Regions from separate parts of the Paenibacillus sp. ClWae2A genome, predicted to be linked through region 4. Evidence: riboswitches for the same ligand, from Rfam matches in the RefSeq annotation. Region 4 holds a riboswitch; each other region holds the start of a gene.
What was found. A riboswitch is a leader RNA that binds a small molecule or an ion and turns the genes downstream of it on or off. The one in region 4 is predicted to bind thiamine pyrophosphate.
Positions count from the first base shown of each region.

Region 1 (2,203 bases), on a different contig from region 4:
ACCCTCGCCATCGAGACAGCATGGAACCACCGTTCCATCTACAAGCACAGCTGCCTGATTACGCAATGCATGGCAAAAGCCTTTGCCGTCATCTTCAGGTGCATCCAGACTTGGCCATTGGAACTCATGGTCCTGATTCAGGTATACATTTGGGGCAATTTTGACCCCGCTGCCTGGAACTACTTTTTCCTCAATGCGGAAGTCCAGATTGAACTCACGTTCCAATACTTCAAGGGTCTCCCGATTTCGATTCATCTGAGCATTCGTGAAGTTATCCTGCGTCAGATTCCACAGTCGGAATGAGATGATGACATTGTGTTTAACGGCCTCGTGTACAAAGGACAAAATATGACGCAGATATCCGTCACGATCTGTTGAACCTTCATGCCCATCGAAGCTGTGCAGGGAGAAATTCATCTGCCGCAGCGCCGGTTTGCCAAGCAATTTATGCTGAGTCTTGGGCAACAGTGTACCATTTGTTGTAATGTTCACCTTGAGTCCCTTCTCATGTGCGGAATCAAGCAACAGATCTATTTTGGGATGCAACAAGGGTTCGCCTTTGACATGTAGATAAATATGATTGGTGTGTGGTTTAACTTGTTCCAGTATATTGTTGAAGACTTCAGGGTCAATGAATCCTTTGGCACGCTGCGTCTGTGGACAGAAGCTGCAAGCCAGATTGCAGATACTCGTGATCTCAATATATACTTTTTTGAACGTTTTCAACTCGGGTCCCCATTCTGCCTAGGAGGGAGAACATTCCCACCTGCATTTTGTGATCCGGCCTTTACGGGCCATCCCTATTATATCGAGTTCGGAAGCCAAGGTAAATTGTTCAGTTGTTCGGGTCTGACTCCAAGTTCATCTCAAGAATTCTATCACACTGCCTCTTTACAGTTCATGTTCGAGTGATATATGCTGAACACACAACTGCATATCTTGAACTTTTGCACTAGGGGAGCCTTGCGGCTGAGACGAATATGACTATTCGGACCCTTTGAACCTGATCTGGATCATACCAGCGGAGGGAAGTGGAGCGGCCTTTTAGTAAGCGGAATTTTTTCATGTATATGTGAAGATAAATTGCCGATTTAACTTACAGACCCACTCATTTCTCCGGAAATGGGTGGGTCTTTTTTGTTCCTTTTGCAGAGCATAGGATGCCGTTGTTATTCCAGCAGTCTGAAATTAAGGGGGTGAGGATCAGATGGATAACCATGTAACCATTCACAACGTAAGCTTTGCTTTTTCCAAAAAAAAGGATTCCCCCGTGCTCTCCAATGTGTCGCTTCGGGTTCAACAAGGAGAATTTGTCTCGATTATCGGCTCCAGCGGATCAGGTAAAAGCACGCTCTTCAAGCTGCTCGCAGGCTTGCTTGAGCCAACCGGCGGCACCATCGATATTGCTGATGTACCGCGAGGAGAACGGCTCGGACGAGTCGCCTATATGCCGCAGAAAGACCTGCTGTTATCCTGGCGTACCGTCATGGAGAACTGCATGCTGCCTGCCGAGTTGGCACCAGGCCGACAGGACAAGGACAAGTTACGTGCCAACATCCTAGCTGGATTGGCAAGGTTCGGCCTGTCGGGTTATGAACAGGCCTATCCGGATGAATTGTCCGGCGGCATGCGGCAGCGGGTGGCATTGCTTCGTACCTTGCTTACAGGCGGGCAGCTCATGTTGCTGGATGAACCCTTCGGTGCACTCGATGCCTTAACAAAACGAGAAATGCATCGCTGGTTGTTGGAGCTGTGGGAGGGCTTTGGCCAAACCGTGCTGTTCATTACACATGACATCGAAGAAGCCCTGCTGTTAAGTGACCGTATCATTCTGTTAACTCCAGGAGGGCAAGGTCAGCAATTGCGGGAGATGACGGTTCCTTTATCACGCCCAAGGCATTCGGACATGATCTACGAAACGGCTCTTGTGCAGATGAGACAACAACTGGAGGAACAATTGCATGCAAAGCGATAGAGGTAAGGTCAGCGTCCGGACTTGGCTCTCGAAGTGGTTTTCCCAATATGGTTTGTTTATTGTGCTCGTGCTCTTATTACTGGTGATCTGGGAAGTGATTGTGCGTATGGGATGGGTGCCTTCCTTCATCATTCCTGCACCCACGGCCATCGCAGGCTCACTGATTAAGCATTGTCATCTGCTGTTGACCATCCATCTGCCTGCTACCTTTATGGAGGTTGTTGTTGG
Region 1 is NZ_JAULSQ010000006.1:312,151-314,353, forward strand. Features, by position in the region: gene QVE09_RS19675 (radical SAM/SPASM domain-containing protein) at 1-726, opposite strand, end outside; TPP riboswitch at 945-1,047, shown strand; gene QVE09_RS19680 (ABC transporter ATP-binding protein) at 1,208-1,975, shown strand; gene QVE09_RS19685 (ABC transporter permease) at 1,962-2,203, shown strand, end outside.
Region 1: another riboswitch for thiamine pyrophosphate. It lies ahead of QVE09_RS19680 (ABC transporter ATP-binding protein); the one in region 4 lies ahead of thiC (phosphomethylpyrimidine synthase ThiC).

Region 2 (2,203 bases), on a different contig from region 4:
GAAGTGCCTCCTGCAATCGCCGAACGCTCCAGCAACAGTACATCCTGTCCACGGGAAGCAAGCTCATATGCGATGGCACAACCAATAACGCCTCCGCCTACAATAATCGTTTCTGCATGAATCTTATCCGGATTATCAGTAAAAGCTTTGCTTCTTGATTCCGTTTCAGATTTCAGTTGATGACTGAAATGATTCCTGTTCTGACCCGTTACGATCTCTTTCATCCTCTCATCTCCTTTATTCAGGGGCTCAGACTTTCTGTAGCAACGATAGCCTGCCTTAATAATGCAACCGCCCGATCCGGGGAATCGCTCGCCCATACATTCGAGATCACAGCGACTCCCTGTACGCCTGCAGAGCGAATAGCGTGAATGTTTCCCGGTTCGATGCCACCGATCGCCATGACAGGAATGGAGACACGCCTGCACACTTCAGCAAGAGCATGTAATCCTCTTGGTTCAAGATCAGGCTTACTGTTGGTTGAGTATACATGCCCGAAGAAAAGGTAATCGGCTCCCCGTTCCTCAGCGATTTTTGCCTCATCGATGGAATGAACAGATACACCCAGACGAAGTCGCTGCACATTGCTTATAACAGTAGGGTTACAGTTGCGTATCGCATCTTGCCCCCAATGTACACCGCCATAGATGTCATTCTGTGAAGGCAGTTCTGAACCATTGACAACGATGCGACAAGATGGAACGCCAATGCTACGCAGACTTTCAGCCCAACCGATCTTGTCTTGCCATGAGAGTTGTTTCTCTCGTATGTGAATATAGTCCACCCATGGCCAAACGTCCTTTGCTGCTTTTACAAAAGATGCTTGATCCCCTGCACCCGTAGATACAACATGCAATTCAAATGATCCGTGTACATGTTCATGAGAAATTGCCGTACCGTTCATCTCCTTCCATGCATCAATGCTATGAAAAACACAAAAAAGCCACTCCCGTAGGGGAGTGGCTGCGTATTAATTATAGGACCAGATGACTGACTGATGCATACAGTTCATTTCGTGTAATAAAGCTATAGACCTTATAGCCATAACGTTATACACGCAACTGCATGTTTAAATCGCTAAGCAGACGGTTGAAATCCTTTCGAGTTGCCGTTTGCTCACGTCATTCACTGAAACGCGCTCGCCACTTCCCTACGCTGGTATGATCCAGATCAGGTGCAAAGGGTCCGGAATCGCATTCTTCCATCTCAGCCGCATCGTGCGGCCCCCCTAGTGTTCATATGAAGTTGTAGCCTATGTTACCATAGACAGATTTTTTTGTCACCGTCATTTCTGTTAAACATTGTCTTAAATCATCTAGTTTTTCTCAGACCATTCTTCGACATTCCATGTTTTGGTGACCCAACCCTCGTAGAAATCAGGTTCATGAGATACCAGCAACACCGTTCCCTTGAATTCTTGCAAGGCACGTTGCAACTCAGCTTTGGCTGTTACATCCAGATGGTTCGTCGGTTCATCGAATAAAATCCAGTTGCTCTCACGCATCAAGAGTTTGCATAAACGAACCTTTGCTTGCTCTCCACCACTCAGCATGTTAAGCGGACGAGTAATGTGCTCATTTTTCAACCCGCAGCGAGCGAGATGACCCCGGACCTCATTCTGGGTCAAATGTGAAAACTCATTCCAGACATCCTCAATCGGCGTGATATTTCCAGCACGGACTTCCTGCTCAAAATAGGCCGTTTCGAGATAATCTCCCAAAAAGGTCTTTCCACTGAGTGGAGATATTTTTCCCAGGATGGTTTTCAGCAGTGTCGATTTACCTACACCATTACAACCTACGATGGCAATTTTCTCACCACGTTCAATTGTCATCGTCATTTTGGGCAGCAAAGGATACGTGTATCCAATTTCAAAATCAATACCCTCAAAGACCGTTTTGCTACTCGCGCGGGCATCCTTGAATTTGAACGTTGGTTTGGCCGCCTCATCTGGACGATCGATACGTTCAATCTTGTCCAGCTGCTTCTCCCGGCTCTTCGCTCGACCTGAAGTTGAAGCCCGCGCCTTGTTACGCTGAATGAAATCTTCCTGTTTCTTGATGTACTCTTGCTGCTTCTCGTATGCATCAATATGCTGGGCTTTATTCATATCAGCCATCTCAAGAAACTTGTTATAGTTTGCTGCATATCTCGTTAATTTGGCAAATTCCAAATGATAAATGACATTTACGACTTCATTCAT
Region 2 is NZ_JAULSQ010000001.1:1,059,407-1,061,609, forward strand. Features, by position in the region: gene thiO (glycine oxidase ThiO) at 1-224, opposite strand, end outside; gene QVE09_RS04385 (thiamine phosphate synthase) at 242-904, opposite strand; TPP riboswitch at 1,131-1,240, opposite strand; gene QVE09_RS04390 (ABC-F family ATP-binding cassette domain-containing protein) at 1,316-2,203, opposite strand, start outside.
Region 2: another riboswitch for thiamine pyrophosphate. It lies ahead of QVE09_RS04385 (thiamine phosphate synthase); the one in region 4 lies ahead of thiC (phosphomethylpyrimidine synthase ThiC).

Region 3 (2,203 bases), on a different contig from region 4:
TTTGCAATCAATCGAGAAGATGTAACAACTTTTCGACCCAAAGATTCATTGTAATCATATATTTTCAAATAAAATCACTCCTTAAGAAATTGTGTGTATATGCAAGTATTAAATTAACACATAGTATGTGTATATGCAAGTATATTTATGTGTGCATACAAGTATTTTTTTGAAAGCTGACTTTCTAATGTTCTTTAACTCAAGGCAAGTTACTGATCCGTTTGGGAATCAAAGAGCTGGATCTATCAATTAAACGTAAAGGAAATTCAGAGTGAGTTGCAAAAGAACAAACTTTGTGAAGTACGATTCATGTCCTCTCAACTATCTAATCAATTTGAATAGGTATTAATGAATGCGCTAACAGAAGTAAGGGAATCCAGCTGTTTTGCAGAGCGGATATAGAAAAAGAGAGCAACATCCTGTTTATGGACGCTACTCTCTAATTGAATGAACTAACAGTACACTTAAGGCTCTAACCTCCATGACATCTCCCAAAAATCAAGTTCAAAGCGACTGCACATCACGAAAATATCTTCCATCCGTTGGTACGTTTCCTCGCTACAGCCTTCTAATAGCTTATCTGTTAACGTCACAAGGGATTGATTGCTGCTGTTGTATTCAGAGGAAGCATATCCTGTGATCCACTCTCCATAAAAAGGATGATCAGCCGCACCTGGCTTTAGGGAAAGAACTTGACCAATCTCTGCATAGCTCCATGAGCAGGCCAGAATGGATACAAGTACTTCTGCTATGCCGCCCGCATGGGAAACAGAGAGCATATAGTTAGTATACGCTGCATTTTTCAGTGCAGGTTTTACCTGAAAAACATGATCCTCTGTAATTCCTAATCGCTCCATATAAGAACGATGAATTTTCATTTCACCATTCAGGATGTTATCTACGTTTTTACTAAAAAACTGCATCAATTTGGGGTCGTGCGACTTGACGATACCTAGTGCAAATACGCGGGCATAATCGAACAGATACAAGTAGTCTTGCAGCAAATAATAACGAAATTGTTCGACCGGTAAGGAACCATCTCCGATTCCTTTAACAAAGGGATGCTCAAGACATTCCTTCCACACAGGCTGTGCTGCCTGATATAGTCTCTCTGAAATAGTCAACATGTGTTCCTCCAATTCATAATGTACGTATTTAAAAACAAAAAAACGAAACATCCATAGGATGTTTCGCAGACAAATACACTAAAACAAGGGGTACGCATGAGCTACCCAAGTACAGCGTTTCATCGTTGCATCCCTACGTTGGCATGATCCAAATCAGGTAAGGTCGGTTTAACACCCTCTCAGCCGGTTAAGGCTCCCTCGCAAACGGTTGTATGTAGTTGATTACTTTCTTATCCGCATAAAAGAAAAAATAACGTTCGTTTAGTATATCAAGGGCTGTTAAATATAGTCAAGGCAGATTGTATCGCCCCTCATCACCTTTGGTGACGTATGTAAATGATGAAAACCATCACAACAATGGTTGAGTTTTATCCACTGTTATGATGGTTTCTACTCTTACAATTACTGCCGATGGTTTAATGCCCGAGTTTGTTCTTTCCGACAAAAGTGAGTATTCCGTACTGGGAAGTGTTTCTCCAGCTCTCATTGGTCGTATCATTCCACTTGGCTACGTTCTGTTTACCTCCGCCCTGGTTGTCGTTAATTTGAAGCTCGAAACCGAGGACATTTCCAGTCTTTGGCGTCAGTGAATTCAACTGGATTCTGGCTTCTACGAGGTATCCTTTATTCGTTTTCTTCACAGCACTTACAAGGCGTCCGGGTGAAGCACTGCCTGCAAAGGTTGCCACATTGTCTGCACTGATTCTGAACTGGGCATCATCATATTGAAAATACGGTGTGCGCTGGTGATTCTCGTCCAGGAAAATCTCAACCGAATCCTGATCCCATGGGTTGATACTATCTGTGATGATGTTTGGATCAGTGACATCGATTAGCAGATATAGATACTCACCTGACCACATTGCGCGAGCCACTGCCTCTGCACCTTCGGTCTCACTCAACCTTTTTACTTCAAATGGTACAGCCTTATTCCATAATGCGTCTTTCTTCCCATCAATCTGAACAATCCCTTGCACAACTTGTGCAGATTTGGGCATAGGGGCGAGTTGAATCACGCCGTATTTGCTTGTATCTTGTTCCTGAGATTGTGTTCGATCATTCCAGTACAGTGGATT
Region 3 is NZ_JAULSQ010000001.1:728,177-730,379, reverse strand. Features, by position in the region: gene QVE09_RS02900 (MarR family winged helix-turn-helix transcriptional regulator) at 1-68, opposite strand, end outside; gene tenA (thiaminase II) at 465-1,127, opposite strand; TPP riboswitch at 1,240-1,337, opposite strand; gene QVE09_RS02890 (endo-1,4-beta-xylanase) at 1,544-2,203, opposite strand, start outside.
Region 3: another riboswitch for thiamine pyrophosphate. It lies ahead of tenA (thiaminase II); the one in region 4 lies ahead of thiC (phosphomethylpyrimidine synthase ThiC).

Region 4 (2,203 bases):
TTCCCCAAGCGTAGCCAGTTCCGCCATCTGAGCTTCGTCATTGGCATCGTAGATACTGCCTGGACGAAGTCCATCCCCCAGCGAAAACGCCACATCATACCTTTTCATAATCTCGCAGATTTCTTCAAAATGGGTGTACAAAAAATTCTCCTGATGATGCGCCAGACACCATGCTGCCATAATGGAACCACCCCGAGATACAATGCCTGTCATTCGCTTGGCTGTCATGGGGATATAACGCAGCAGTACACCTGCATGAATTGTAAAGTAGTCCACGCCCTGCTCTGCCTGCTCAATGAGTGTGTCACGGTACAACTCCCAGGTCAGCGCTTCCGCTTCGCCATTCACCTTCTCCAGCGCCTGATACAGCGGCACCGTACCAATCGGCACAGGTGAATTGCGGATGATCCACTCCCGGGTGGTATGAATGTTTTTGCCTGTGGACAGATCCATAACGGTATCCGATCCCCATCGTACCGCCCAAGTCATCTTCTCGACCTCTTCCTCGATGGAGGAAGATACGGCAGAGTTACCGATGTTGGCATTGATCTTCACGTGAAAATGACGACCGATCAACATCGGCTCACTCTCCGGGTGATTGATGTTGGATGGCAGAATGGCACGTCCACTCGCCAGCTCCTGCCTCACAAATTCCGGTTCCACGCCTTCACGAATGGCGGCGAATTCCATCTCTGCCGTAATGACGCCCTGCCTCGCGTAGTGCATCTGGGTCACACAGCGTCCTGGCTGTGCCCGCAGCGGTTTGCCACGTAATCCGGGGTACTCTTCGGCGCCGGCTCTCTTCCCTCCGGGCTTCAGTCCGTTATCCTCCGGTTTAACCGTACGGCCCTGATAAGCTTCTACATCGCCACGCTCTGTGATCCAACGGGTGCGCAGAGCTGGTAGACCTGCACGGATATCCGCATGAAATTCGGGATCTGTCATGGGGCCGCTCGTATCGTAGACACGCAGCGGTTCGTTATGCTCCACCCCTTGGGGAGTATTCGTGTCATGAAGGGCTATCTCACGCTCCGGTACAGCAATGTCCGGCCGTGAGCCCTGAATGTAGACTTTGCGGCTGCCCGGAAAGGGCTGAATCCGTCCGGCCGCTCCTGTTTCTTTTTCCACCTGCCGATCGTTATGTTCCTGTTCCATCGCTTGTTGTCCCGTTTGATTTCCTGTACTCATGTTCGCTTGTCTCCTCCTCAATGTTCATTCGCTTGGTTTGGTTGGTTTCGTCATTAGCTCACTTACGTACCTGTCCCAAATCATGCGCAATGCAGAGAAGAAAGAGCGATCCTACATCAGACCAGGGGAGACACTTTTCATGTACAGTTAACAACAGACGGAGGCTGCCACAGATCATGGATCTATGGTGACTTCTCTCTCATCATCCAAGCCCAATTCCGCAGGTTATCGAAAAAGAGGCCCATAGAATCCGCGCTATATCGCCCGTTCCCTGTATATAAAAAAGCCGGTCCCCGAAGGAACCGACTTTTATGTCCATCACCAATAATGCACCTTTATGCAGCTCCTTAACGGAGCCCTACAAGGGTCACATCATGTGGTGTTTGTGGTCATATCGCCGATTACTTCCCTACGCTGGTATGATCCAGATCAGGTGCAAAGGGTCCGGAATCTCATGCGATTCCGTCTCAGTCCGGACAATTCGGACTCCCCCAGTAACGTTAACAAGTTGCGGCTTACATAAGCCGCCGTTCATATTCAATGAAGCTGGCCCCGCTGGGCCGTCCATTACAGAGTAGCGTAACCGGAACATAAAAACAACCTTTATATTCCAAATCACCAATTCCATTGGAGAACAACCTTACCTCAACATCAGGATAACATGAGCCCCATCTGCGTAGCAGCATCCTTCAACACAGGTGCGTATTCATGCAATGTCTCCTGCGAGAGTCGACTAACAGGCCCTGAGACCGAGAGGGCAGCTGCAATATTGCCTCTGCGATCCATAATCGGTACAGATACCGCGGCAGCTCCCGGCTCACGTTCCTCATAACTCGTCGCATATCCGTTATCCCGGATGTCTCCCATTTGCGCCAAATACACTGCCGGATCAATAAAAACCGGCCATTCCGGCCCGTTCATCAGTTCTTCACGATCCTCGTCCGTGGCAAACGCCATCAAGACTTTGCTGGAAGCGCCCACAGACAGTGGGAGTCTAACACCCACTGGTGCGACT
Region 4 is NZ_JAULSQ010000017.1:28,208-30,410, reverse strand. Features, by position in the region: gene thiC (phosphomethylpyrimidine synthase ThiC) at 1-1,155, opposite strand, end outside; TPP riboswitch at 1,578-1,691, opposite strand; gene QVE09_RS28670 (IclR family transcriptional regulator) at 1,840-2,203, opposite strand, start outside.